2 regions of the Enterobacter sp. 6722112 genome follow, and region 2 is predicted to be linked to the other one. Evidence: predicted binding sites of a transcription regulator. Region 2 holds the regulator's gene; the other holds the start of a gene.

Region 1 (14,990 bases), 1.3 Mb from region 2:
ACTTTATCCAGTCGGCTTTTAAGGTCGCTGGCTGCATCAGCCCAGACGCTGCTGGCAACAAAACTGGAGAGTAATGCACAGACGATGGCGATTTTTTTCATTGTTATTCCTTAAAATACGTCTTCCCGATATGGGGGTTCCGTTTCTATTCTGGACCTGCCCGAAGGCAGGCGACAGAAGAATATGCTTAATTTTTGCTGATTTACCCTTCTTTGCAATCGCTGAAGGTTAATCAAACGGCGGTGGCGCCAGCACCTCACGGTTACCGTTATGCCCCTGTTCGCTCACAATACCCTGGGCTTCCATCTGCTCGATAATACGCGCCGCGCGGTTGTAGCCAATACGGAACTGGCGCTGGACGCCGGAGATGGACGCTTTACGTTTTTCGGTGACGAAATTAACCGCCTGGTCAAATAACGGATCCAGCTCTTCGCCGCCGTCAAAACCACCGCCGCCACCTTCGCTTTCACTGTCGGAGGTGATGCCGTCAACGTATTGCGGCCGACCGCGCGCTTTCCAGTCCTGCACCACCGCATGCACTTCCTGGTCGCGAACAAACGCACCGTGTACGCGCACCGGCGAGGTTGAGTTCGGGCCGGAATAGAGCATATCGCCCATACCCAGCAGCGACTCTGCACCGCCCTGGTCAAGGATAGTACGCGAGTCAATTTTACTCGACACGGTAAACGCGATACGGGTCGGGATGTTTGCCTTAATAAGACCTGTGATAACGTCTACGGACGGACGCTGCGTTGCCAGTACCAGATGGATGCCCGCCGCACGCGCTTTCTGCGCCAGACGCGCAATCAGCTCTTCCACCTTCTTGCCAACGGTCATCATCAGGTCGGCGAACTCATCCACCAGCACCACGATGTAAGGCAGTTTTTCCAGCACCGGATGCTGGGTATCCATGCTGTCCCCCGGCTTCCAGTATGGGTCCGGAATCGGACGGCCCATACGTGCCGCCTCAGCGATTTTCTCGTTATAACCGGCCAGGTTACGCACGCCCAGCGCAGACATCAGCTTGTAGCGACGCTCCATTTCATTGACGCTCCAGCGCAATGCGTTGGCGGCGTCCTTCATGTCGGTCACTACTTCCGTTAACAGGTGCGGAATGCCTTCGTAGACGGACAGTTCAAGCATTTTCGGGTCGATCATGATGAAACGCACATCTTCAGGCTGCGCTTTGTAGAGCATACTGAGGATCATGGCGTTCACCCCGACCGATTTACCGGAGCCGGTGGTACCCGCAACCAGCAGGTGCGGCATCTTCGCGAGATCGGCAACCACCGGATCGCCAGCGATATCTTTACCCAACACCACGGTCAGAGGGGACGGGTTGTCGCGGAATTTGGTGTTATCCAGAACTTCACGCAGATAAACGGTCTGGCGTTTCTTGTTTGGCAGCTCAAGGCCAACGTAAGGCTTACCTGGGATCACTTCCACCACGCGTACCGCCACGGTCGACAGAGAACGCGCCAGGTCACGGGACAGGTTAGAAATACGCGCCGCTTTTACGCCTGGCGCCAGGTTCAGTTCGAAACGGGTGATCACCGGGCCAGGGGAGTAGTTCACCACGTCCGCTTTAATACGGAAGTCAGCCAGACGCGCTTCCACCAGACGGGCCATCTGCTCAAGAGCAAAAGTATCCACCGGTTCGACTTCCGCTGGCGGCGGCGTTAACAGATCCAGCGACGGCAACGGCGTACTTGGTCGTTGCAGCGGACGGCTGTCTCCGTTACGCATCAGCAGCGGGTGAATCAGGCTTTCCTGCGGCTGTGGTGCTGGCTGCTGGAACTGCGGCTGCGGCGGTTGGGCCGGCGGTGTATGCGGCTGCGCATAAGCCTGCGGCGCTGGCTGTTGTGGTTGCGCATTAACCTGCGGCGCTGGCGCCTGACGCACCGGTTCCGCTTCTGGCATCACGCTCGGCGTGAACAGCGGTTCGCTCGGACCGTCATCCACCAGATCTTTCATCGGTGAAAATTCAAAATCCGAGAGCGAGAACGGGTTTGCCCCCGAAGGCTGCTCACCGGAATAACGTTGCTGCTGCGTGGCCGCAAACTGACGCGCTAATTCCGCTTCGGCAGCATCATCTTCATCCTGCTGAGAATGAACATCGTGTTGGTACTCATTCCCGTAGCGTTGAGTCTGCTGGGCGGCAAACTGACGCGCCAGCTCATCCTGATGCAGTTCGTCGGCATCATCTTCGTAGTCGGACTCACGGGCTTTTTCTTCCGCCATACGCTGGGAAGGCAGTTTAATGCCATAAGAGGCCAGCTCCCGGCGCGTCGGTACGCGCACGCGATTAGGAAGCGGCAATTGTGGACCAATGCCCTCTTTTACCTGAGGACGCGGCGCACCATCGGTTGCCGGGCTGAATAGCGGAGCGGACGCGGCAGCGGCAGCGGCTGCCGTTGCCTGCTTCACGGTTTCCGCTCTCGACGCAACGGCTGGCGCTGGGTCTACAGGTGCAACGCTCGCAGAAGGCGCTTTTACAACAGGCTCCTGCACCGGCTCAGGCACGGGCTGATACCAGGCGGCAAGCTGCTCGCGCTCTCGGGCACGGCGCTCTTCCACCTCTTCAAAATAGTACAATGGCGGACGGGATGGCTTCGCTTCCTCCACCATTTCGGGTTCAGACACCGGCGCAACGTATGGCTGTTCAGGCTCAGCGGGTTCGGGCGTATAGGCCTGATACGGCTGTTGCGGCTCGCTGGCAGGCTCAGGCGGCTGATACGGTTGCTGCCACTGTTCCTGCTGCACAGGAATATAGCTTTCAGGCTCCGGCGCAATGGTCGGTTCAGGCGTATGGTCACCTGGCGCAGTCTGCCAGTCCACCTGCGGTTGCTGGATCGCGGACTCCGGTGCCGGAACAGGCGAGGACGGCATCACGGCTTCAACAGGCGCAACATGGGCCTGCGCAGCCGTCGTTGCGGCAGCAGCAGCGGCTACCGGTTCAGTCACGGAATGACCATGCAACAGCGGATCGTATTCATCATACTCACCCGGCGTAGCTCGATGACCAGAGAACAACACATCATCAGGATCGACGGCCGCGCCGCGATACTCAATCTGCTCCTCTTCATCCATACGTTTGCCGGAGAAAAGCGCGGCATCCGTTTTACGGCCTAACGGGTTAGCAAATTTTTCAGCAACGCGCTGGCGGCGTGCCAGAGCACCGCGCAGAATACGGGCACGGCGGGATTCACGACGCTGCACGGGTGCCTCGTCCTCCTCTTCGTACTCATCTTCATATTCGTCTTCATCGACCCACGTATCATCACGACGGGTGCGATTGCTGGCAAACGTCAGCAGAGTCAGAATAAAGCTGCCGATTTTTTCGGCAATGCTCACCCAGGACCAGCCGGTAAACAGCGTCAGGCCCGCTGCCCAGATACAAAGCAGCGCCAGCGTGCCGCCGCTGCTGTGAAGCATCGGTTGTAGCGCGGAGCTCAACAGGCTGCCAATCACCCCGCCTGAGGCGAAGTACCAGATGTCATCGGCGTTGATCGCCGCCAGTCCGCAGGAGGTGAGGATCAGCGCCAGGGCGCCAATCAGGCGCAGCGAAACGGCAAAATAATCGATGTAGTCGTCGTTCTGTCGATGACGCCAGGCAAACCAGCACCCGCCAATAATGATGACGGGAAGGGTATAGGCCATCACACCGAAAATGAAGAAGAGCGTGTCCGCAAGCCAGGCACCGGGAACGCCACCTAAATTATGAATAGGCTCATGCCATGCGGTTTGCGACCAGCTGGGGTCTGAGGGGTTGAAACTGAGTAAGGCAGCCATCAGCCAGACGGCAAAAAGGGCAATAACAATCAGTAACGCCTCAAGGAGACGACGTCCGCTGCTTAGCTTAGATAATGTGACTTCTTTGTCTTCAGTGTATTCCTGGCTCAAGAAAGGCTCTCCAGGTATCAGGCATGTCCTGCCTGTGTGCTAAAACGGACAACAGCGCCGGGACTCCCCGGCACTGTTGCTGTATGGATTAACAGGAGTGTAATCAAACTACACTGATTTTGCACCTGTTCCGTGTTAGCGCGTCTTAATAACCAGACGATTGCTCTGTTTGACCTCTTCCATCACCACATAAGTACGGGTGTCGTTCACGCCTGGCAGACGCAGCAGGGTTTCACCCAGCAGCTTACGGTAGGCGGACATATCAGGCACACGGGTTTTCAACAGGTAGTCAAAATCACCGGAAACCAGATGACACTCTTGAATTTCTTCAAGTTTTTGTACAGCGGCGTTAAATTGCTCAAACACATCTGGTGCACCACGATTCAGAGTAATCTCAACAAATACCAGAAGTGAGGCATCCAGATAATGCGGGTTCAGCAGAGCCGTATAGCCCTGAATAAAACCCTGTCTTTCCAGTCGACGCACACGCTCAAGGCACGGCGTCGGGGAAAGTCCCACACGTTTTGAAAGCTCGACGTTGGAAATACGCCCATCCTTTTGCAATTCATTAAGAATGTTACGATCGATACGGTCGAGATCTTTGCCAGGGCGCTTCTTGCTATCTACCATTATTATTGTCTCTCTGTATTCCTTCCCTACTCCTGCCTGGACCCTGTGCACATCACTGTTCAGAGCCTGGACCCGTTATTCATCACATCGCCTGGTTATGTATTAGACGCGATGTAGATTCGGGTTCTGCGGTAAGAAGACCGTTGCCCGAAAGCAGTCACAGACATCACGTATGGCGTCTGTCCACACCATGCGTAGATTTCACTGACCCGGTAAAAATGGCATTTCCGTGCATGTCTATGCGGCATGCAGTTCGTGCGTCTTTTTTTCTTCCTTGAATGTTTTCGCAAAAGCGCAGGGGATTGTCAAAGCAAAACATCGATTTTTAGTACAACATGCCGGATATTCATTACGGAGGGGTATTAATCCTCATTTTATTGCCTTATAAACGCGCGGTTTTCAGTAGCAGAAGTGATGTGACCGCCTCTGACCCATAGGGCGCGTCTATTGCATATATCGGAAGCAAAACTCTCCTGCTCTTTTTTTACGGCAACAAATTCCCTACAATCCAGCCCATTGCCTGCCAACAACAATGGGGATCTCATGGGCACGACCAAACACAGTAAGCTGCTAATCCTTGGTTCTGGACCTGCGGGATATACCGCAGCGGTCTATGCTGCACGCGCTAACCTGCAACCGGTACTGATCACCGGGATGGAAAAAGGCGGTCAGCTGACCACCACCACGGAAGTGGAAAACTGGCCTGGCGACCCGAACGACCTGACCGGGCCGCTGCTGATGGAGCGCATGCACGAGCATGCCGCCAAATTCGAAACCGAAATCCTGTTCGACCACATCAATAAAGTGGATTTGCAGAACCGTCCGTTCCGCCTGACGGGTGACAGCGGCGAATACACCTGCGATGCGCTGATCATCGCCACCGGCGCCTCTGCCCGCTATCTCGGCCTGCCGTCTGAAGAAGCGTTCAAAGGCCGCGGCGTGTCAGCCTGCGCGACCTGCGACGGTTTCTTCTATCGCAACCAGAAAGTTGCGGTTATCGGCGGCGGCAACACCGCTGTGGAAGAAGCGCTGTATCTGGCAAATATTGCCTCAGAAGTACACCTGATTCACCGTCGCGACACCTTCCGCGCGGAGAAGATCCTGATTAAACGCCTGATGGACAAAGTGGCGAGCTGCAACATTGTGCTGCATACCAACCGTACGCTGGAAGAAGTGACTGGCGATCAGATGGGCGTGGCGGGACTGCGTATCCGTGATACCCAGAACACCGATAACGTCGAAACGCTGGAAGTGGCAGGCCTGTTTGTGGCAATCGGTCACAGCCCGAACACGGCTATCTTTGAAGGCCAGCTGGAGCTGGAGAACGGCTACATCAAAGTGCAGTCTGGCATTCACGGCAACGCCACCCAGACCAGCGTTCCGGGTGTCTTCGCAGCTGGCGACGTGATGGACCATATTTATCGTCAGGCGATCACCTCTGCGGGCACCGGTTGTATGGCCGCGCTGGACGCAGAACGCTACCTGGACGGGCTGGCTGAACAAGGCAAATAATCTTTACAAGTCAGTAACAAACGTAAATAAAGGCGGCCACTGGTCGCCTTTATTTTTGCTCGCGTGTAACATGCAGAGGTCTAATTTCTTATAACGTCACCTGCAAAGTACGCAATGGAAAAAACCCGTCAACAAGAGTTAACCCGCTGGCTGAAACAGCAAAGCGTTCTGTCCCGCCGCTGGCTTATGATTTCCCGCGTTTTGGGATTCATCAGCGGTCTGTTGATTGTTGCCCAGGCATGGCTGCTGGCCCGCATTCTCAACCATATGATCATGGAGAACATCCCGCGCGAAGCGCTGCTGTTGCCGTTTATCGTTCTGGTGCTGGTTTTCGTTCTGCGTGCGTGGGTGGTCTGGCTGCGCGAGCGGGTTGGGTTCCACGCCGGGCAGCACATCCGCTATGAGATTCGCCGCAAGGTACTCGACCGGCTTTCGGAAGCCGGACCTGCGTGGATCCAGGGCAAACCGGCTGGTAGCTGGGCGACGCTGATCCTTGAGCAAATCGACGATATGCACGATTACTACGCGCGTTATCTTCCGCAGATGGCGCTGGCAGTATTTGTGCCCCTGATGATTGTTATCGCCATCTTCCCTGTTAACTGGGTGGCGGCGTTGATCCTGCTGGGCACCGCCCCGCTCATCCCGCTGTTTATGGCGATGGTCGGCATGGGCGCGGCAGATGCTAACCGTCGTAACTTCCTGGCGCTGGGTCGGTTGAGCGGTCATTTCCTGGACCGTCTGCGCGGAATGGAAACCCTGCGGATCTTCGGTCGTGGTGAAGCGGAAACCGAAAACATTCGCCTGGCGTCGCAGGATTTCCGTCAGCGCACCATGGAAGTGTTGCGCATGGCCTTTCTCTCTTCTGGCGTGCTCGAATTTTTCACCTCCCTGTCGATTGCGCTGGTGGCGGTTTACTTTGGCTTCTCCTACCTCGGCGCGCTGGACTTTGGCCACTACGGTACGACGGTCACGCTCTCCGCCGGGTTCCTGGCGCTGATCCTGGCCCCGGAATTTTTCCAGCCGCTTCGCGATCTCGGCACCTTTTACCATGCCAAAGCGCAAGCGGTGGGCGCTGCCGACAGCCTGAAAACCTTTATGGAAACGCCGCTGGCGCATCCGGAGCGTGGTGAGGTAACGCTGAATACGAACGATCCGGTGACCATTGAAGCACAGGATTTTTCCGTTCTGTCGCCTGAAGGCAAAGTACTGGCCGGTCCGCTGAACTTTACCCTGCCTGCCGGGCAACGGGTGGTGCTGGTGGGTACCAGCGGCTCAGGTAAAAGCTCACTGTTGAATGCGCTGTCAGGTTTTATGGCGTACACCGGATCGCTGCGTATCAATAAAACGGAGCTGCGCGAGCTCGATCCGGATGCCTGGCGTAAACAGCTGAGCTGGGTGGGGCAAAACCCGCAGCTGCCAGCTCCGACGCTGCGCGAGAATGTGCTGCTGGCACGCCCGGATGCGCGTGAAGATGAGCTGCAATCGGTCCTCGACCGCGCCTGGGTCAGCGAGTTTCTGCCGCTGCTTGCGCAGGGTGTCGATACCGTCATTGGCGATCAGTCTGCCGGGCTGTCAGTAGGCCAGGCACAGCGCGTCGCGGTTGCCCGTGCGCTGCTGAACCCCTCTTCGCTAATGCTGCTGGACGAACCCGCCGCCAGCCTGGACGCTCATAGCGAGCAGCGCGTGATGGATGCGCTTAACGCAGCCTCACGCCAGCAAACCACCCTGATGGTGACTCACCAGCTGGAAGGTATTGCCGACTGGGATCAGATCTGGGTGATGGAAAACGGACACATTGTTGAACAAGGCGATTACGCCGCGCTTGTTGCCGCGCAGGGGCCGTTTGCGACCCTGCTGGCGAACCGTCAGGAGGATATCTGATGCGCGCCCTGCTTCCGTATCTTGCACTGTATAAACGCCACAAATGGATGCTGACGCTCGGGATCGTGCTGGCGATCGTTACTCTGCTGGCCAGCATCGGTCTGCTTACGCTTTCCGGCTGGTTCCTCTCCGCGTCTGCGGCCGCAGGCTTTGCCGGGCTGTACAGCTTTAACTACATGCTGCCTGCCGCCGGGGTGCGCGGCACGGCGATTACGCGAACTGCCGGACGCTACTTCGAACGTCTGGTCAGCCACGACGCGACCTTCCGCGTGCTGCAACACCTGCGTATTTACACCTTCAGCAAACTGCTGCCCCTCTCCCCTGCCGGGCTGGCACGTTTTCGACAGGGCGAATTACTCAACCGCGTGGTCGCAGATGTGGATACGCTGGATCACCTCTATCTGCGCGTCATTTCACCTATGGTGGGCGCGTTTGTAGTGATTGTCGTGGTCACGCTGGGGTTGAGTTTCCTGGATGTTCCCATCGCACTGACGCTCGGCGGCATCATGCTGATGACGCTGATTATTCTGCCGCCCCTGTTTTATCGTGCAGGTAAAACCACCGGGGAAAACCTGACGCGCCTGCGAGGGGAATATCGCCAGCAGCTCACCGCCTGGTTGCAGGGACAGGCCGAGCTCACCCTTTTTGGTGCCAGCAAACGGTACCGCGCCCGCATGGAAAATACGGAGCTGAACTGGCATGAAGCCCAGCGGCGCCAGTCTGAACTGACCGCGTTCTCCCAGGCGCTGATGATGTTAATTGGTGGGATTGCCGTTATCGCCATGCTCTGGATGGCCTCCGGTGGCGTGGGCGGTAACGCGCAGCCTGGCCCGCTGATTGCGCTGTTTGTTTTCTGTGCCCTGGCAGCCTTTGAAGCCTTAGCCCCGGTCACGGGCGCCTTTCAGCATCTCGGCCAGGTGATTGCCTCTGCGCTGCGCATTACGGATATTGCCGAGCAGGAGCCGGAAGTGAAGTTCAGCGCGGGTCAAACCGCTGTGCCAGAGCAGGTCGCGCTGACGCTCAGCAATGTCACTTTCACCTACGACAAGCAGGCGCAAAACGCGCTGGAAGACATCACCCTTTCTGTTGATGCCGGGCAGCGCATTGCGATCCTTGGCCGTACGGGATGTGGGAAATCGACACTTCTGCAACTTCTCACGCGCGCGTGGGACCCACAGCAGGGCGAGATTCGGTTTAACGACGTTCCGCTGTCTGGTTTTAGCGAAGCGGCCTTGCGTAAAACGGTCAGCGTCGTGCCCCAGCGGGTGCATCTGTTCAGCGCTACGCTGCGCGATAATCTTCTTCTGGCGGCACCAGACGCCTCCGACGATACGCTGCGGGCAATGCTGGAGCAGGTTGGGCTGCACAAGCTGCTTGAAGACGACGGGTTGAACAGCTGGCTGGGTGAAGGGGGTCGACAGCTTTCCGGCGGCGAACTGCGTCGTCTGGCCATTGCGCGTGCGCTGCTGCACGATGCGCCGCTGATGCTGCTGGATGAACCGACAGAAGGACTGGATGCCACGACAGAGAGCCAAATCCTTGATTTACTGGCGAATGTGATGAAAGGTAAAACCGTGCTGATGGTCACGCACCGTCTGCGCGGGCTGGTGAATTTCGATCAGATAATTGTGATGGACAACGGACACATAATTGAGCAAGGTAGTCACGCAGAGCTGTTGGCAAAACAAGGTCGCTACTACCAGTTTAAACAGCGCCTGTAGACTATATTTGTAGCGTCCTCTCTCGCGTACTGGAGTTCTGTTGTCATGCGCCTGGTGCAGCTTTCTCGCCATAATATTGCGTTCCCTTCTCCGGAGGGGGCGCTGCGTGAACCTAACGGCTTGCTGGCTCTGGGCGGCGATCTCAGCCCGGCACGGCTCTTAATGGCTTACCAGCGCGGCATCTTTCCGTGGTTTTCTCCTGGCGACCCGATCTTATGGTGGTCTCCCGACCCGCGAGCCGTGCTGTGGCCTGGACAGTTTCACCTGAGTCGCAGCATGAAGCGTTTTCATGCAAAATCACCCTTTCGCGTCACGCTTAATCACGCCTTCGGCCAGGTTATCGAAGGCTGCGCTGAAGATCGTCACGAAGGCACCTGGATAACCCGCGATATCATTATCGCCTATCACCAGCTTCATGAGCTGGGTTACGCGCATTCGATCGAAGTGTGGAGCGGCGACGACCTCGTCGGGGGCATGTACGGCGTGGCGCAGGGTACGCTGTTCTGCGGCGAGTCGATGTTCTCCCGCGCCACGAATGCGTCGAAAACCGCGCTGCTGGTTTTTAGCCAGGAATTTGCCCGACGTGGAGGACAGTTAATGGATTGTCAGGTGCTGAATGAGCATACCGCCTCGCTCGGCGCCGTTGAAATCTCCCGCCGACACTATATCGAACACCTGGAACAGTGCCGAAAGGAGACCCTACCACGCGATTTTTGGGTTCCCAGAACGCTCTTTATACCCAATGCCTAAATGTTTTCCGCATATTTTTTATGAGGGTGTTATAATTACGCCGCAGAGTAGCTTCTGCCTGTTGCCCCGCCGCCGTTTGGGACCCTCGCTTCAGATAACGTCCTTACGTTTATCCTGTCGTCTCCCCTTTACGAATGCGCTTTCCGTTCGGTTGTACCGTGACGCTTGGGCAATACGCTGAGACTGTTTTGCTGCGTTTTAAACGCGCAATTCTTTACTTAATTGAGGAATTTCGGCATTATCTTGCCGGTTCAAAACTTGGTAGTGATACCCCAGAGGATTAGATGGCCAAAGAAGACAATATTGAAATGCAGGGTACCGTACTTGATACGTTGCCTAATACCATGTTTCGCGTAGAACTGGAAAACGGTCACGTGGTAACTGCGCACATCTCCGGTAAAATGCGCAAAAACTATATCCGCATTTTGACGGGCGACAAAGTGACTGTTGAACTGACCCCGTACGACCTGAGCAAAGGCCGCATTGTCTTCCGTAGTCGCTAATTGTTTTCGCCTGTAATGGCAGATGAATATTTAAAAGGTCGGGACAATCCCGGCCTTTTTTATTTATGGCTTTAGTGTGGCTGTTCAGGAAGAGGTATTTTTGTGCGGTCTGATGCCCTCACCCTGACCCTCTCCCACAGGGAGAGGGAGAAAAGCGGACACAAAAAAGCCGGGTTAAAAACCCGGCTTTTACACTAAAGAAAATCAGTGAGCCGCTTCCGGCTTGTGCTTCGCCGCACTCTGGAAATCGTACGTCAGTTCGTTCTTCGCCTGATCCAGCCCCACCGTTACCTGGCCGCCGTCCACCAGCGAGCCAAACAGCAGCTCGTTCGCCAGCGGTTTCTTCAGGTTGTCCTGAATCACGCGCGCCATCGGACGGGCGCCCATCGCACGGTCGTAGCCTTTCTCAGCCAGCCAGTTGCGGGCCTCCTGGCTCACTTCCAGCGACACGCCTTTCTGATCCAGCTGAACCTGCAACTCGACGATGAACTTGTCCACCACCTGATGAATCACCTCGGTAGACAGATGATCGAACCAGATAATGTTGTCCAGACGGTTACGGAACTCCGGCGTGAAGATCTTCTTGATCTCTTCCATCGCATCGGTGCTGTTATCCTGGTGGATCAGGCCGATGGATTTACGCTCGGTTTCCCGCACCCCGGCGTTGGTGGTCATCACCAGCACCACGTTGCGGAAATCGGCCTTGCGCCCGTTGTTATCGGTCAGCGTCCCGTTGTCCATCACCTGCAACAGGATGTTGAATACGTCCGGGTGCGCTTTCTCGATTTCATCGAGCAGCAGTACCGCGTGCGGGTGCTTGATAACCGCGTCCGTAAGCAGGCCGCCCTGGTCAAAGCCCACGTATCCCGGAGGCGCACCAATCAAACGGCTGACGGTATGACGCTCCATATACTCGGACATATCAAAGCGCAGCAGCTCAATGCCCAGCGCTTTGGAGAGCTGAACCGTCACCTCGGTTTTACCCACCCCGGTCGGGCCGGCGAACAGGAAGGAACCGACAGGCTTGTGGTCATGCCCAAGGCCAGCACGGGCCATCTTGATCGCTTCGGTTAAGGCCTCAATGGCTTTATCCTGACCAAAGACCAGCATTTTCAGGCGATTGCCGAGGGTGCGCAGCGTATCACGGTCGCTCTGAGAAACGCTCTTCTCAGGAATACGCGCGATGCGGGCCACCACGGACTCGATATCCGCCACGTTCACAGTTTTCTTACGCTTGCTGGCTGGCATCAGGCGTGCACGCGCACCCGCCTCATCAATCACGTCGATCGCTTTATCCGGCAGATGACGATCGTTGATGTATTTCACCGCCAGTTCCACCGCCGCACGGACCGCTTTCGCGGTGTAACGCACGTCGTGGTGTGCTTCGTACTTGGTTTTCAGGCCGTTGATGATCTGCACCGTTTCGTCAACCGACGGCTCGGTAACGTCGATTTTCTGGAAACGACGCGCCAGCGCACGATCCTTCTCAAAGATGTTGCTGAACTCCTGGTACGTCGTGGAGCCCATCACGCGGATCTTGCCGCTGGAGAGCAGCGGTTTGATCAGGTTAGCGGCATCCACCTGGCCACCGGAGGCCGCACCTGCGCCGATGATGGTGTGGATCTCATCGATAAACAGGATGCTGTTGGTGTCCTGCTCCAGCTGTTTTAACAGCGCTTTGAAACGTTTTTCGAAATCACCGCGGTATTTGGTGCCCGCCAGCAGCGAGCCAATATCCAGCGAGTAGATGGTGCAGTCGGCAATCACTTCCGGCACGTCGCCCTGCACAATGCGCCAGGCCAGCCCTTCGGCAATCGCGGTTTTACCCACGCCAGATTCCCCCACCAGCAGCGGGTTGTTCTTACGGCGGCGGCACAGCACCTGGATGGCACGCTCCAGCTCTTTGTCGCGGCCAATCAGCGGGTCGATACCGCCAACGCGAGCAAGCTGGTTAAGGTTGGTGGTGAAGTTTTCCATACGATCCTCCCCGCCTGCTTGCTCTTCATTGCTGTTGATCTGTCCGCTGGGATCCGATGCCTGGTTAGGCTCGTCTTTTCGCGTTCCGTGAGAGATGAAGTTGACCACGTCGAGCCGGCTGACTTCGTGTTTACGCAGCAGGTAGGCCGCCTGGGACTCCTGCTCGCTGAAGATGGCGACCAGGACATTGGCGCCAGTCACTTCGCTACGTCCGGAAGACTGGACGTGGAAAACCGCGCGCTGCAACACCCGCTGGAAGCTGAGCGTCGGCTGCGTATCGCGCTCTTCTTCACTGGCTGGCAGCACCGGTGTAGTTTGTTCGATGAAGGCTTCGAGTTCCTGACGTAGCGCCACCAGATCCACGGAGCAGGCTTCCAGCGCTTCGCGGGCAGATGGGTTGCTAAGCAGTGCGAGCAGCAGGTGCTCGACGGTCATAAACTCATGTCGGTGCTCACGCGCTCTGGCGAAAGCCATGTTTAAACTGAGTTCCAGTTCTTGATTGAGCATAGGCACCTCCCCCAATTTTATGCCTTATCAGGCCTTTTCCAGCGTACACAGCAACGGATGCTCGTTCTCCCTTGCATAGTCGTTCACCATCGCTACTTTGGTTTCCGCAACCTCGGCAGTAAAGATGCCGCAGATCGCTTTGCCACGATAATGAACGGTAAGCATCAGTTGCGTTGCACGTTCAACATCATAAGAAAAGAACTTTTGTAGCACGTCAATAACAAATTCCATCGGCGTGTAATCATCGTTCATTAACATAACTTTATACATAGATGGCGGTTTTAGCGCGTCGCGCACTTTATCTTCCGCCAGCTGGTCAAAATCCAGCCAATCGTTGGTCTTACCCATTATGCATAACCACTTTGAATCTACCTCAGATGTTAGATAACAATCATCTATTACTGTCATCCGCGATGTCTGTCACAAACTGTTGCAATAGCGTTAACTGCCTCAAATTTTGGTTGATTATTGTCCCAACTCCAGCGCCAAACGCTTGACGGCTTCTTCCGTTTCTCTAAATTGTACAAGCGTGAGTTGGCGAGGTTTTGAACAGCCCCCACTCCACCACCGGTTCATTCCATCTTAATTTATAAGATTTACGAAGGATGTCGAAGCATGGAAATGGGTACTGTTAAGTGGTTCAACAACGCCAAGGGGTTTGGCTTCATTTGCCCCGAAGGCGGCGGCGAGGATATCTTCGCTCACTATTCCACCATTCAGATGGATGGTTACAGGACGCTCAAAGCCGGGCAGTCCGTCCGGTTCGATGTACACCAGGGGCCAAAAGGCAATCACGCCAGTCTTATCGTGCCCGTTGAAGCAGAAACGGTTGCATAGCTCTCTGATTCATTGTGTACACCCCGCAGGCAAAATGCCAGCCCGATCGGCTGGCATTTTTATTTTCGGGTTATTCCCGCGCCAGCGCATCCACCGGATCCAGCCGCGCCGCGTTTCGTGCCGGCAGCCAGCCAAACAAAATGCCGGTAAAGGTGGAGCACAAAAACGCGGTGAGGATCGCCATCGGTGAGAAGCCAATCTCCCACCCCGGTAAAAAGAGCTGGAGCGCGAAGGCGATCATCATCGAGAGCGCAATCCCCATTGCGCCTCCCACCAGACACACCAGCACCGCTTCAATCAAAAATTGCTGGAGCACATCGCTGGCTCTGGCCCCGACCGCCATGCGAATGCCGATCTCCCGCGTACGTTCGGTCACCGACACCAGCATAATGTTCATCACCCCTATCCCGCCGACGACCAGCGAAATCACCGCCACCAGCGTCAGGAACAGCTGAAGAGTACGTGTGGTCTTTTCGGCCGTTTTCAAGAGGCCGTCCATGTTCCAGGTGAAGAAATCCTTTTTCCCGTGGCGCAACGTTAACAGCCGCTCGAGCTGCTGTTCCGCCAGCGCGCTGTCGTAGCCCTCTTTCACTCGCACGGTAATGGAGTTGAGCCAGGACTGTCCCATAATGCGCCCGGAAATGGTGCTGTACGGCAGCCAGACGCGCAGGATCTTGCTGCTGCCAAACATGGACTGTTTCTCTTCCGCCACACCAATCACCGTGGCGGGCATGTTACCCACCAGGATCACTTCCCCCACCACACGGGT
Region 2 (14,990 bases):
GTTGAAGGTTGGCAGCAGGGTCACGCCGTAGTTGATTTTGCTCTTGTCGATGTTGGTCCAGGCCCACGGACCATTGATGGTCATCGCGGTTTCGCCTTTGTTGAACGCCGCTTCCGCGATGGAGTAGTCGGTATCCGCATTCATGTGTTTGTTCTTGATGAGGTCAACCAGGAAGGTCAGACCCGCTTTCGCGCCTGCGTTGTCCACGCCCACGTCTTTCACGTCATATTTGCCGTTTTCAAACTTGAACGCGTAACCGCCGTCGGCAGCAATCAGCGGCCAGGTGAAGTACGGCTCTTGCAGGTTGAACATCAGGGCGGATTTACCTTTCGCCTTCAGCTCTTTATCCAGAGCAGGGATCTCTTCCCAGGTCTTCGGCGGGTTTGGCACCAGGTCTTTGTTGTAAATCAGAGACAGCGCTTCAACCGCGATTGGGTAAGCGATCAGCTTGCCGTTATAGCGAACGGCGTCCCAGGTGAACGGGAACAGTTTGTCCTGGAAGGCTTTGTCTGGCGTAACTTCTGCCAGCAGGCCAGACTGCGCGTAGCCCCCGAAACGGTCATGCGCCCAGAAGATAATGTCCGGACCATCGCCAGTTGCCGCAACCTGCGGGAACTTCTCTTCCAGTTTGTCCGGGTGTTCTACGGTGACTTTGATACCGGTGTCTTTCTCGAATTTTTTGCCCACTTCGGCCAGACCGTTATAGCCCTTGTCGCCGTTAATCCAGATAACCAGCTTACCTTCTTCAATTTTGGCGAGAGCCGGTGCGGAAATCATCATTGCTGCGAGGGCGGACAATGCGAAAACGCGTGCGCCAGTCTTGATCTTCATATCTGCCATCCTTTATTGGTGATGTGCTCGTGGATACATAAGGTGGTTCAACGTGACTCAGTCTCCTTATTTGACATCCTCTTTCCATCCTCCCAGTCCCTACGCCCCACCCCCTGTTTGTGTGATCCCTGTAACATAAATTTAAGTTATGAGTGCTGGCGCACATAAAAACCCACTGAATTTTGCAGGCCGCTTCACGATTTTCGCCTCAGCCCCTCCGCTGCGGTCGCAGAGCCTGCTCTCTCATCCTCCCGCCTCCTCCCCCATAAAAAAGCCGGGGGGTGGAGGATTCACGAAAGTAGTGGAACACGCATAGTGAACTTATCTTGAATGTTTCTGTCGGTGACAGGTTGTAACGAAGGGAGAAGGGCATGGCGAGCGTACAGCTGCGTAATGTAACGAAAGCCTGGGGCGACGTAGTGGTGTCAAAAGACATCAATCTGGACATCCACGAAGGTGAGTTTGTGGTGTTCGTGGGTCCATCAGGCTGTGGTAAATCGACTCTGCTGCGTATGATTGCCGGTCTTGAAACCATCACCAGTGGCGATTTATTTATTGGTGATACCCGAATGAACGACATCCCGCCAGCCGAACGCGGCGTGGGCATGGTGTTCCAGTCTTATGCCCTTTATCCGCATCTTTCCGTTGCCGAGAACATGTCCTTTGGCCTGAAGCTGGCCGGCGCGAAAAAAGAGACCATTAACCAGCGCGTCACCCAGGTGGCGGAAGTGCTCCAGCTGGCACATCTGCTGGAGCGTAAACCGAAGGCGCTCTCCGGTGGTCAGCGTCAGCGTGTGGCGATCGGCCGTACGCTGGTGGCCGAGCCGCGCGTGTTCCTGCTCGATGAACCTCTCTCTAACCTGGATGCCGCCCTGCGCGTCCAGATGCGTATCGAAATCTCCCGTCTGCACAAACGCCTTGGACGCACGATGATTTACGTCACCCACGATCAGGTCGAAGCGATGACGCTGGCCGACAAAATCGTGGTGCTGGACGCCGGTCGCGTGGCGCAGGTGGGCAAACCGCTGGAGCTGTATCACTACCCGGCAGACCGCTTTGTTGCGGGCTTCATTGGCTCGCCAAAGATGAACTTCCTGCCCGTAAAAGTGACCGCGACGGCAATCGAACAGGTACAGGTGGAGCTGCCAAACCGTCAGCAAGTCTGGCTGCCGGTCGACAGCGCTAACGTACAGGTGGGGGCCAATATGTCCCTCGGTATCCGCCCTGAGCATTTACTGCCGAGCCACATCGCTGATGTGACGCTGGAAGGTGAAGTTCAGGTCGTCGAACAGCTTGGTCACGAAACACAGATTCATATCCAGATCCCCGCCATCCGTCAGAACCTGGTCTACCGCCAGAATGACGTGGTGTTGGTAGAAGAGGGTGCCACATTCGCTATCGGTTTGCCGCCAGAGCGTTGCCATCTGTTCCGTGAGGATGGCACTGCATGTCGTCGGTTGCACAAAGAGCCAGGCGTTTAAGCATTCCAATTACAAAGAAAAGCAATGATCTCAGGAGATAGAATAATGATTACTCTGCGCAAAGTCCCTCTGGCTGTCGCCATTGCGGCAGGCATCCTGTCTGCCCAGGCGGGCGCCGTAGACTTTAAAGGTTATGCTCGTTCCGGCATTGGCTGGACCGGAAGTGGCGGTGAACAACAATGTTTCCAGGCAACAGGCGCACAAAGTAAATACCGTCTCGGTAACGAATGTGAAACCTACGCCGAACTGAAACTGGGCCAGGAAGTGTGGAAAGAAGGCGACAAGAGCTTCTATTTCGACACCAACGTAGCGTACTCCGTTTCTCAACAGAATGACTGGGAATCCACCAGCCCGGCCTTCCGTGAAGCTAACGTGCAGGGTAAAAACCTGATTGAATGGCTGCCAGGCTCTACCATCTGGGCCGGTAAACGCTTCTATCAGCGTCATGACGTACACATGATCGACTTCTACTACTGGGATATCTCTGGTCCTGGTGCCGGTATTGAAAACATCGATCTGGGCTTTGGTAAACTCTCTCTGGCAGCGACCCGTTCTTCTGAGTCCGGCGGTTCTGCAACCTTCGCCGATCGTGATGCGAACGGCGACCGTATTTATGACAACGTGGTACCAAACGATGTCTTCGATGTGCGTTTAGCCGGTCTGGAAACCAACCCGGGCGGTACGCTGGAGCTGGGCGTTGACTACGGTCATACCAACATTCCTGACGACTACTACCTGCAACCTGGCGCCTCTAAAGATGGCTGGCTGTTCACCGCTGAACACACCCAGAGCATGATGAAAGGCTTCAACAAGTTCGTACTGCAATACGGTACGGATTCCATGACCTCTAACGGTAAAGGTATTCCACAGGGCGGCAGCATCGATAACGACGGCTCTATGTGGCGCGTGCTGGATCACGGTGCAATCACCCTGGCAGACCGTTGGGACCTGATGTACGTCGGTATGTACCAGAACATCGATCGTGACAACAACAACGGTACCGAGTGGTGGACCGTGGGTGTTCGTCCAATGTTCAAATGGACGCCGATCATGAGCACCTTGCTGGAAGTGGGCTACGACAACGTCAAATCTCAGAAAACTGACGACAAAAACAGCCAGTACAAAATCACCCTGGCACAGCAATGGCAGGCAGGCGACAGCATCTGGTCCCGTCCGGCTATCCGCGTCTTCGCAACCTACGCGAAGTGGGATGAGAAATGGGGCTACGCGAACAACGGCGATACGGGCTACACCTCTGGCGTAGCGTATAGCGACACCTCCGCGAAAACCTTCAGCCGTGGCGACAACGATGAGTGGACCTTCGGCGCCCAGATGGAAATCTGGTGGTAATTCGTCAAGCCTGACGTAATGACCTGAAAAGAGGGGCGCAAGCCCCTCTCTCCTTAGGGTGCTGCGCGCTATTGCCTGGCCACCGCAGTGCTCACGCTATCAGAGGTAATAACAATGAAAATGAAGAAAAGTCTCGTCGCGCTGTGCCTCTCTGCGGGGCTGTTGGCCTGTGCGCCTGCGGTCACCTTTGCAGATGTGAATTTTGTTCCTCAAAATACCAGCGCTGCGCCAGCTATTCCGGCTGCGGCACTACAGCAACTGGTGTGGACGCCAGTTGATCAATCGAAAACACAAACTACCCAGCTTTCAGCGGGGGGCCAGTCACTGAACGTGCCGGGTATCAGCGGTCCGGTCGCGGCTTTCAGCGTGCCGGCGAATATCGGCGAGCTGACCCTGACGTTGACCAGTGAAGTCAATAAACAGACCAGCGTCTTCGCGCCTAACGTGCTGATCCTCGATCAGAACATGACGCCATCCGCGTTCTTCCCAAGTGACTATTTCAGCTATCAGGAGCCTGGCGTCATGAGTGCCGATCGGCTGGAAGGCGTTATGCGCCTGACGCCAGCCCTGGGTCAGCAGAAGATTTATGTCCTGGTGTTCACGACTGAAAAAGATCTGCAACAGACAACGAAGCTTGTTGACCCGGCAAAAGCCTATGCGAAAGGCACGGGGAACTCTGTCCCGGATATTCCGGACCCGCTTGCCCGTCATACCACCGATGGTCTGATCAAGCTGAAAGTCTCCACCAACAGTGCCTCCAGCGTACTCGTAGGCCCGCTGTTTGGCTCATCTGGCCCGGGTCCGGTAACGGTGGGTAATACTGCCGCGCCTGTGTACGCCGCGCCAGCCGCAGCACCGGCCGCAGCCCCGGCCCCGGCGAAAAAAGCCGAGCCCGTGCTTAACGATACTGAAACTTACTTTAACAACGCCATCAAGCAGGCGGTTAAAAACGGCGATGTCGATAAAGCGCTGAAACTGCTTGATGAAGCCGAGCGTTTAGGTTCAACCACTGCCCGTTCCACCTTTATCAGCAGTGTAAAAGGCAAGGGGTAACCGTCTCCCCACAGTGCTGATTTTGTTAGTCGTTTAGTGCGCCTTCACGGGCGCACTTTTTTTGCCACTACTCAGGGGCAATCTGTTCAGAACGCATTATCCCTGACGCGGAAAGAAAGAATGATGCGATCCCAGATTTCCACCAGTTCAGCATCGCTGTAGGCCGGTGGGGATGGGACATCACTTCCTTCAGGTAAGATTTCATTGCTTAATGTCAGATCAAGGCTGGGGTGTGCAAAATCAGCGTTGGTTTCATTGGCTACGGCGGTAAACATTAGTTGTTTTGACGGATTTTCGGATGATTTATCTGGCGGGGCGGTGATTAGCCATTCACTGGCATTAAAACCGGCAATGCGTGCTTCTCCTTTTCGCAGCGTACTTCCGTCTATGCTATTGATATAAGACTGAATTTCCCCGCTGCGCTCCAGCATGGTTGTGCTTTCCTTAAGGGCGTTATTGCTCCAGACTGAAAAAGAACACACCGAACTATAGGGGTAAACAAAGGTAATATCTTCCTTAGGCTTGCCGTTTCCGTCGCGGATAAACCCTTGCGGAATACAGGTGCCGGGCACGGAAGGAATATCCTCATTATGCCGTCCGCTCAGTCGGGACATGAGGTCCTGTAATTCCGCCAGTTTCTGGGGTTTATCATTCGCCATCCAGTCAGGTCTTCCCGCTTCCTTGCGCAGATAAAACGCTCGCTCTTTAGCGAAGCGCGGATCAGAATAATCGGTAATCCCCTGCATGAGGATAAACGCTACTCCGTCAACGTAGAGATGACCTTCCAGAATGCGCCCAAATCCCGCCACACTCTCATTTTCATTACGGTCAAAAATGACCGCATTATCACTCAGCTTGTATATCTGCTTAAGAAATGGCTGATCAACAGGGTCCACGGTAGCGCTGTTTTTCAGTTTCTGTTCCCGCAACCGGATACGCTGCTCAAATGCCGGGCGGTAGAGTCGCTTGCTGCTGATGCGGATCTCATTAATCTGTGCCCGGTCAGTCAGGGTGTTTTCGAATGAGGCCGGAACCTCAAACACATAGCGCCCCACGCACTGGGATTTGGTGGTGGCAAAAAGAGTATTAACCATACGTTTTTCCTTGTCCGTTAACGCCGGGGGCGCATGCACAAATGTCACATAGTTATGGATGTAATATCCTGCCGCCAGCAGCAGGAGCGTCAGCGTAACAATCAGGGGGGATGTGTCTTTTTTCATGGGGCGGGAACCTGCTGCACAATCTTCACCACCGAGCGAACCGTGAACACCAGTGCGTCGGAGAGATCGCTGTATACCGAGCGGGAGAGATCGACAGGATCGACAGCATAAGCTCCTTCATGATCGACATCTGTCGCCAGTACACCCTGTATACGGGAAGAGGAGGTGCGGACGGAGGTGGTCGGCACGGTCCCATCACCAGGGCTTGCGGATGAAATTAGTTGATGAGTTCTTAACGGAGACAGTTCAAAAGGGTTAGCTGCATTTTCCCTGCACCTCTGTGCTTCCTTAACGCCCTGGGGGATCCGCTCTTCCCATGCCAGGAACCCATCAGACGGGTTGCTTTTGCTGGCTCCGTAAAATAGCCAGGTCTGGGGGTGGTATTTGCCGTTTAACTTCTCAATAAATTTTTTAACGATATTACTTATTGTTTTCTCATATTTATTCCATTCGACCCTAGTATCATCCAGCAGCAAATCCTGCTCACATAGCCGCCACCACGCTGTTTTGTTGAGATAAATTTCCTCATACGGATCGGCCACCGGGAGGGAAAGTTGAGTCTCTTTACTGTTGATTTTCAGCCATCTCGGACCATAAGCCATACCCGGCAGAAGCTGTAACGGACCGGGAGACTGTGCCAGCACCGGCATCAGCTTTTCAGCACTTTCCCCGATAATCATTCCAGTAATGCCACGCTCACCGATCTTCATGCGGCGATAAGCTGCCGGTGAGCCGAGATCCGGCATGACGCCGTGTACGATACCCAGGATTGAGTCTTGTCCGCCCATATTTTCCGAGTAATGGCGGGCGACCAGTCCGCCCATCGAATGGGTGATCAGGACGACCTTGTTGACTGCCAGGCGTCCGTGATACGCACTCAGCACCTTACGGATATATTCGCCCAGCAACGCCGCAGAGTCCGCATTCGATTGCAGCCAGTTGTAACCAAAAACGTGCAGCGGGAATAAGAACTTGTGCCCGTGAGCCACTTCTTCTTCGCTCAGCACCTGCTCCTGAGGCTCGTTACCGATTCTGACGCCGATAAAACGCTGACGTGCCGTTTGCAACTGTGTCTCCCGAAAGTAATTATCCATCAGGATCTCGTCGTCGCTGAGCAGGTATTGCAGCCGGTCAAGCGCCTCACCGTAGCTCATGTAAAACGCACTTCCCCATCCGCGGGCTTGACGGGACGGGAATTTTTTCCCATCCGCACCGTCGTTTAAAATTTCCCCAGAGTCATCGACGACGGTGGTCGTCGGATCAAGCAGTTGCTTTCTTTTTTGGGGGCCAGCAAGTGGCCATTTTTTAAGCGATGACAAGCTGAACTGCCAGACTTTTTTATCTCCACTCTTTAAGTTTGACCCCATCACCCCAGGAATAAAAATCACCGGGATCACTTTTGTAGGGGGCTTGAGACAAACCGAGATGTGGTTTTTGTCTTTTGGCTGAGAAAAAACTTTATAATGAAACGTGCCATCGTCATCCCAGATGGGACGATGATAAGACCGATTAGGGGGGCTATTTTTGTTGTCATCCATGTATTAAGTTACTGATATTCCTTCTCAAGAGCTGCATTAGCTCACAATTTATCCGCGCGATACTTAACCAAAATCAAGTTCTGCTATTGCTGCCACGAACATTTCTCCCGCGCTGTTGCACCATTGTTGCGATAGTGATCGCTAAATTTGGTTTGTCCGTCCTCATTTTGCCAATCTGCGATACAATGCCTTTACGTTATGTATCGGAGAGTCTGGCATGTCACACCCCGCGCTAACGCAGCTGCGTGCGCTACGCTATTTCGACCAAATACCCGCGCTTGACCCGGAGCAACTGGACTGGCTGCTGCTGGAAGATTCCATGACAAAACGTTTTGAGCAACAGGGTAAAACGGTCACGGTGACGATGATTCATGAAGGGTTTGTCTCGCCTGCGGAGATTGCCAGCGAGCTGCCGCTGCTGCCGCAAGAAGAACGCTACTGGCTGCGTGAAATTTTACTGTGTGCAGATGGCGAGCCGTGGCTTGCCGGGCGGACGGTGGTTCCTGAGTCTACACTTTCCGGGCCGGAGCTGGCATTGCAACGCCTCGGCAAAACGCCCCTGGGGCGCTATCTGTTCACCTCGTCTGAACTGACCCGTGATTTTATTGAAATTGGTTGCGATGCCGATTTGTGGGGGCGCCGTTCCCGCCTTCGTTTGAGTGGCAAGCCGTTAATACTGACGGAACTCTTTTTGCCTGCATCGCCGTTGTACTAAGAGGGAGAAAAAATGGAGTGGAGTCTGACGCAGAATAAGCTGCTGGCCTATCACCGCCTGATGCGTACTGATAAACCCATTGGCGCGCTGCTGCTGCTGTGGCCGACCTTATGGGCGCTGTGGGTTGCCACGCCGGGCGTGCCGCCGCTGTGGATCCTGGCGGTGTTTGTGGCGGGCGTCTGGCTGATGCGCGCTGCGGGCTGTGTGGTTAACGACTATGCTGACCGGAAATTTGATGGACATGTTAAGCGCACCGCGAATCGTCCTCTGCCGAGCGGTCAGGTGACCGGGAAAGAGGCGCGCATTCTGTTTGTGGTGCTGGTGCTTCTCTCTTTTATGCTGGTGTTAACCCTTAACACCATGACCATTCTGCTGTCCGTTGCTGCTCTGGCGCTGGCCTGGGTTTACCCGTTCATGAAGCGATACACCCATCTGCCGCAGGTGGTATTGGGTGCGGCATTTGGCTGGTCGATTCCCATGGCGTTTGCCGCGGTCAGCGAGTCCGTTCCGCTCAGCTGCTGGCTGATGTTCCTGGCGAATATTCTCTGGGCCGTTGCGTACGATACCCAATACGCGATGGTCGATCGCGATGACGATCTCAAGATTGGCATCAAATCGACGGCGATCCTGTTTGGTCGTCACGACAAACTTATCATCGGCATATTGCAGGTGGCGGTGCTGGCGCTGATGGTGGCGATTGGTCGCCTGAACGGGCTGAACTGGGAGTTTTACTGGTCCGTACTGGTGGCGGGGCTGCTGTTTGCGTATCAGCAGAAGCTGATCGCGAAGCGCGAGCGTGAAGCCTGCTTTAAAGCGTTTCTGAATAATAACTACGTCGGGCTGCTGCTGTTTCTGGGCCTGGCGATGAGTTACTGGTGATAAAAAAGCCGGGTGGCGGCTTCGCCTTACCCGGCCTACGATTTAGCGGAACATATAGGCCGGGTAAGCGTTAGCGCCACCCGGCTTTAGCATCACTCGCCCTGCGTCGAACTCTCAATCGTCAAACGCACATCCGCGGTAATCAGCTCTGCCAGCATCTGGTAAACCTTCATCGTCTCTTCCGGCTCGGCATCGCCCGTATCGCTAATGTACCCTTCGTCGCGCAGCGTCAGCACCAGGGAGCTGAATACCGCTTTGTCGAAGAATTCCGGGGCGTTAATGCCATGCAGAACGGAAAGGCGCTGGGCCAGCGTCCGGCTCTCTTTTTCCAGCGTACCGCGGTTGATGGACGGATTTGCACTCAGCAACCAGAAGGTAATGGCGTAGCGCTGCAACGTCTCACGCGCACCGGAAGCCAGAAGCTGCAAGGTACGGGAACGTGACGGATTGATATGCAGTTCATCATCACTGATGGTAATCAGCCCCTGACGATGCATCTCTGCCGTCATTTTATCGAGCTCTGCCGCCAGTTCATCCTTACTCCAGCGCAGGAACAGCTCCGCTTTCAGCATTGGGTAGATGGCCTGAATATGGCGCAGCAGCTCCTGACGCGAAATCCGGCGGTGCTGGGTAATAATGGCCGCCATCAGCGACGGCAGCATCAGCATGTGCGTGATGTTATTGCGGTAGTAGGTCATCAGCACGGCCTGCTCGCGCGGCAGAATGATGATGTCACCAATCGTATCTTTCTCGACTTCGAACTTGTTCATCTGCAACGCGTGATCGATCAGCTCGCTGGCGGTGGCAGACGGCACGGTCGAATCAACGGAATACGGCACGTTGCGCATGATATCCAGGTAGCAGTCAATCTGCTCGGTCAGCTGTTCGCGGGTCAGTGAACGCTGGCGGGAGGCCAGAAGCGCAGTACAACACAGGTTCATGGCGTTTGCCGCACCAGCATTGTTGATGCGTACCATCAGCTCGGATGCAATGCCGTTGACCGTTGGCGTCAGCCAGGCCGGACGTACCGCTTCGATAGGATCGATAGACTCGCGCCACTCCGGAACATGATGGTTCAGATATGTCATCAGCGGCAGGGGCTCGCCAAAGTTCACGTAGCCCTGGCCGAGGTTGCGCAGTTTACTCAGCCCACGCAGCATCTGCGGCAGACTCTCTTTCTCTTTGGTTGCACCGCGCAGCTCTTTCGCGTAGGTGCCCACTTCCATCACGTGTTCATAACCGATGTAAATAGGCACCAGCGTGATAGGACGCGTACCGCCACGCAGCATGGCCTGAATGGTCATCGACAGCGTGCCGGTCTTCGGATCGAGCAGACGACCGGTACGCGAGCGCCCGCCTTCAACAAAGTACTCCACGGAATAACCGCGGCTGAACAGCTCGCCCAGATACTCCCTGAAGACGGTGGAGTAAAGCTTGTTACCCTTAAAGGTACGACGAATAAAGAACGCACCCAGACGGCGGAAAATCGGGCCTGCTGGCCAGAAGTTCAGGTTGATACCGGCAGCAATATGCGGCGGCACCAGACCCTGGTGATAGAGCACGTAAGAGAGCAACAGGTAGTCCATGTGGCTGCGGTGGCAGGGCACATAGACAATCTCGTGGCCGTCGTGCGCTAACTGACGTACGCGCTCGGCGTTGTGGACGTTAATCCCCTGATAGAGGCGGTTCCACGTGAAGCCAAGGATACGGTCAGAGAGGCGAATCATCTCGTAGGAGAAATTCGCGGCGATCTCTTCCATCAGCGCTATCGCGTTCTGCTGCGCTTTCTCGTGCGAAATTTTCTTGCTGCGCGCTTCGTCTTCTACGGCACGGGCAATCGCTTTGGAAGCCAGCAGCTTGTTGAACAGATCCTGACGTGCCGGGAGACGTGGTCCAACGGCCGCCAGACGCTGACGTGCAAAGTGCATACGCGCAACGCGCGCCAGCTTTTGCGCAATGATTTTGTCAGTGCCGTGTTCATCCGCCATGCGGCGCAGTGAAACGGAAGGTGAGAAGCGGACAAAGCTGTCGCGTCCCAGCCAGGAGACGGCGAAGAACTTCTGAATGCCGTTGAGCATACGCAGCGGCGGGTTCTCTTCCCCTTTTTCGCGCCCCGGACGACGGCCAAACATCACCGACACCGGCACCATCTGCACATCCAGATCGGGGTTGCTGCGGTGCAGATCGAGGTAATCATGGAACAGCTTAATGGACTCTTCTTTCGGCGTGTAATAGGTGAACACGCGCGGCCCGCCATGGATGAACACGTAGCGCGGCAGCAGCGTACCGTCGACTTCCAGCGGTTCAAGCGGGTCAGGTAAATCGTGCGCCAGACATTGAGCGCGAAGCGTCAGCAGGTCTGCCTTCGAGTTATAAGGCAAAACGTACATAATAGGGCGCGACGTATCGAGCCCTAATTCCAGCGCAGGTTCTGCTGGGATAGACTTACTTTTTACCAGGACGCTTAATGGTAAATTAAGTAATTTGTAGTAAATTCGTGGCCAGCCGGACATAAACGATGTAAAGCCTCTGGTTAATAATGCAATTGCGGCGCAAGGATAACAGAAAGCGCGCAAAATTTCTGTTGTTACCCGTCATACTTCAGGTTGCAGCAAAACGCGCTGCGGCTTTAGTTACAGACGCTATTTATCATAAAAGGTTCTTTTAATGGCCAATAATACCACTGGGTTAACTCGAATCATTAAAGCTGCCGGTTATTCATGGAAAGGTTTCCGCGCGGCATGGGTTAATGAAGCCGCTTTCCGCCAGGAAGCGGTTGCCGCAATCGTTGCCGTTGTCATCGCCTGCTTCCTTGATGTTGATGCTATCACCCGCGTACTGCTCATCGGATCTGTCCTTCTGGTGATGATAGTGGAAATTCTGAATAGCGCTATTGAGGCCGTTGTTGACCGAATCGGGTCGGAATTCCATGAACTGTCTGGCCGGGCGAAAGACATGGGTTCCGCTGCCGTACTGCTGGCGATTATCACTGCGGCGATCACCTGGGTCACGCTGCTTTGGTCGCATTTCCGATGAGCCTCGAGGAATAATTAAGTCCCTGGTTTTTTGTGCAGTTTTTGGTTCCAAAATCGCCTTTGACTGTATATACTCACAGCATAACTGTATATACACCCAGGGGGCGGTATGAAAGCGTTAACGACCAGGCAGCAAGAGGTGTTTGATCTCATTCGGGATCATATCGGCCAGACGGGTATGCCACCCACGCGTGCAGAAATTGCGCAGCGTCTGGGCTTCCGTTCTCCTAATGCTGCCGAAGAGCACCTTAAAGCGCTGGCGCGTAAGGGCGTGATTGAGATTGTTTCCGGCGCCTCACGCGGCATTCGTCTGCTTGTGGAAGAAGAGAGCGGTATTCCACTGGTGGGCCGCGTTGCCGCAGGTGAACCTCTGCTGGCGCAGCAGCACATCGAAGGGCACTATCAGGTTGACCCAGGCATGTTCAAGCCGAGCGCCGATTTCCTGCTGCGCGTTAGCGGAATGTCCATGAAAGATATCGGTATTCTGGATGGCGATCTGCTGGCGGTACACAAAACGCAGGATGTGCGTAACGGGCAAGTCGTGGTGGCGCGCATTGATGATGAAGTGACGGTTAAGCGCCTGAAAAAACAAGGCAATACCGTGCAGCTTCTGCCTGAAAACAATGAATTCTCCCCGATTGTGGTGGATCTCCGCGAGCAGAGCTTCTCTATTGAAGGGCTGGCGGTCGGCGTTATCCGCAACGGTGAATGGCTGTAATCTCTTCCTGACAGGCTGTAGTTCCTCTACAGCCTGGCCTGTTTTCTGATTCCGGTAATTTCCATGGCATTGCTAACTTCTGCCGATAAGGCGTTGTGGCGTCTTGCGCTACCGATGATTTTTTCCAATATTACCGTTCCTCTGCTGGGGCTGGTGGATACGGCGGTTATCGGGCATCTCGATTCGCCGATTTATCTTGGCGGCGTCGCGATCGGCGCAACGGCGACCAGCTTCCTCTTTATGCTGCTGCTTTTTCTGCGCATGAGTACGACAGGCCTGACGGCCCAGGCGTATGGTGCAAAAGATCCCCTGCGTCTGGCGCGTGCGCTGGTTCAGCCGCTCATTCTGGCATTCGGTGCCGGCGCGTTAATCGTTCTGTTGCGTACGCCGCTGATTGATCTTGCGCTCCATATTGTAGGCGGCAGCGATGCCGTACTGGAACAGGCCCGGCGGTTCCTCGAAATTCGCTGGCTCAGCGCGCCCGCTTCACTGGCAAACCTGGTCCTGCTGGGCTGGCTGCTGGGCGTGCAGTACGCCCGCGCGCCGGTGATCCTGCTGGTGGTGGGCAACCTGCTTAACATTGTGCTCGATCTCTGGCTGGTGATGGGGCTGCACATGAACGTCCGGGGCGCGGCGCTGGCCACGGCGATTGCCGAGTACGGTACGCTGCTGATCGGTTTGGGGATGGTCTGGCGCGTGCTGGCGATGCGCGGTATCACCCTGGATCTGCTGAAATCGGCCTGGCGCGGCAACATTCGAAAGCTGCTGGCGCTTAATCGCGACATCATGCTCCGTTCGCTTCTGCTGCAACTCTGCTTTGGTGCATTAACCGTTTTTGGTGCGCGTCTTGGGCCTGAGATCGTTGCCGTCAACGCAGTGCTCATGACATTACTGACCTTTACCGCTTACGCGCTGGATGGTTTTGCTTACGCCGTGGAGGCGCATTCAGGGCAGGCCTATGGCGCGCGTGAAAGCGGCCAGTTACGTGAAGTCTGGCGTGCTGCCTGTCGTCAGGCGGGCCTGGTAGCGCTGGTCTTTGCTCTGGTGTACGCCTGTTTTGGTGGGCATATTGTCGCGCTACTCACCTCGTTGCCCGCGCTACGTGAGCTGGCCGATCGCTACATCCTCTGGCAGGTAGTATTACCGGTGGTGGGCGTGTGGTGCTATTTGCTGGACGGCATGTTTATTGGTGCGACGCGAGGGGCGGAGATGCGCAACAGCATGGCCGTCGCGGCGGCGGGGTTCGGCCTGACGCTGCTAACCCTGCCGTATCTCGGCAATCATGGTCTGTGGCTGGCGCTGGCGGTGTTTCTCTCACTGCGTGGCCTTTCGCTGGCCGTTATCTGGCATCGTCACTGGCGAAACAATACCTGGTTTCCAGCCCCGCACGATATATCGTAACGGTTAAAGATTCCGAATATAAAAACAACTGCCGAATCCTTAACTACAATAATAATCACGTCCAGCAGAAAAGAACGAAGCGGACGATACTCATAGACGCTTAACACGAGGACACGATTATGAATAAAGACGAAATCGGCGGCAACTGGAAGCAATTCAAAGGTAAAGCGAAAGAACAGTGGGGTAAGCTGACAGATGACGATATGACCGTCATTGAAGGTAAGCGCGATCAGCTGGTAGGTAAAATCCAGGAGCGCTACGGTTACGAAAAAGATCAGGCGGAAAACGAAGTCAAAGACTGGGAAACCCGTAACGACTACCGCTGGTAACCGGCACTATCCCCAAGGGCGGCCCTGAGCCGCCTTTTTCTTTGGCTTTAACGCGGCTTTTTCTTCACCAGGATAGAGTGATCGTGCTGACAGGCATCCTGATGGCGGCATGACTCCACCTCCACGCAGGCAGAACATAAGCCGTGGGCTTCAATCACGTTATGGCGCAGCGCAAAGCCCATTCTGGCTGCCAGCGTATGCATAATATCTTCCACACCTTCCGCACACTCTTCCTTCACCACACCACAGCGATCGCAGATAAACATGGCGGACGTGTGAGTTGGCTGGTCAAAAAGATGGCACAGCACATAGCTGTTTGTTGATTCCACTTTATGCACAAACCCTTGCTCCAGCAGGAAATCCAGCGCCCGATAAACGGTCGGCGGTTTTGCCTGCGGCTCGCTTTCACGCAGCAGATCGAGCAGATCGTAGGCGCTGAT

Evidence for each region. Region 2 encodes LexA, which represses DNA repair genes until DNA is damaged. Its sites were predicted from a motif close to TNCTGTATGTACATACAGNA; they were not measured.
Region 1: AC4OVU_RS07875 (DNA translocase FtsK 4TM domain-containing protein) is a predicted target of LexA. The motif match lies at 3,981-4,000, and genes of this name have one in related genera.

What each region holds. Positions count from the first base shown of each region.
Region 1 covers NZ_JBZWGR010000007.1:1,329,513-1,344,502, reverse strand. The annotation lists gene lolA (outer membrane lipoprotein periplasmic chaperone LolA) at 1-101, opposite strand, end outside; gene AC4OVU_RS07875 (DNA translocase FtsK 4TM domain-containing protein) at 229-3,903, opposite strand; gene lrp (leucine-responsive transcriptional regulator Lrp) at 4,039-4,533, opposite strand; gene trxB (thioredoxin-disulfide reductase) at 5,077-6,045, shown strand; gene cydD (heme ABC transporter permease/ATP-binding protein CydD) at 6,160-7,926, shown strand; gene cydC (heme ABC transporter ATP-binding protein/permease CydC) at 7,926-9,647, shown strand; gene aat (leucyl/phenylalanyl-tRNA--protein transferase) at 9,693-10,397, shown strand; gene infA (translation initiation factor IF-1) at 10,682-10,900, shown strand; gene clpA (ATP-dependent Clp protease ATP-binding subunit ClpA) at 11,105-13,384, opposite strand; gene clpS (ATP-dependent Clp protease adapter ClpS) at 13,412-13,732, opposite strand; gene cspD (cold shock-like protein CspD) at 14,000-14,221, shown strand; gene macB (macrolide ABC transporter ATP-binding protein/permease MacB) at 14,292-14,990, opposite strand, start outside.
Region 2 covers NZ_JBZWGR010000007.1:32,071-47,060, forward strand. The annotation lists gene malE (maltose/maltodextrin ABC transporter substrate-binding protein MalE) at 1-831, opposite strand, end outside; gene malK (maltose/maltodextrin ABC transporter ATP-binding protein MalK) at 1,203-2,312, shown strand; gene AC4OVU_RS01565 (maltoporin) at 2,355-3,662, shown strand; gene malM (maltose operon protein MalM) at 3,777-4,715, shown strand; gene AC4OVU_RS01575 (T6SS immunity protein Tli4 family protein) at 4,802-5,935, opposite strand; gene AC4OVU_RS01580 (lipase family alpha/beta hydrolase) at 5,932-7,473, opposite strand; gene ubiC (chorismate lyase) at 7,691-8,188, shown strand; gene ubiA (4-hydroxybenzoate octaprenyltransferase) at 8,201-9,067, shown strand; gene plsB (glycerol-3-phosphate 1-O-acyltransferase PlsB) at 9,160-11,580, opposite strand; gene AC4OVU_RS01600 (diacylglycerol kinase) at 11,735-12,103, shown strand; gene lexA (transcriptional repressor LexA) at 12,212-12,820, shown strand; gene dinF (MATE family efflux transporter DinF) at 12,884-14,221, shown strand; gene AC4OVU_RS01615 (CsbD family protein) at 14,341-14,550, shown strand; gene zur (zinc uptake transcriptional repressor Zur) at 14,598-14,990, opposite strand, start outside.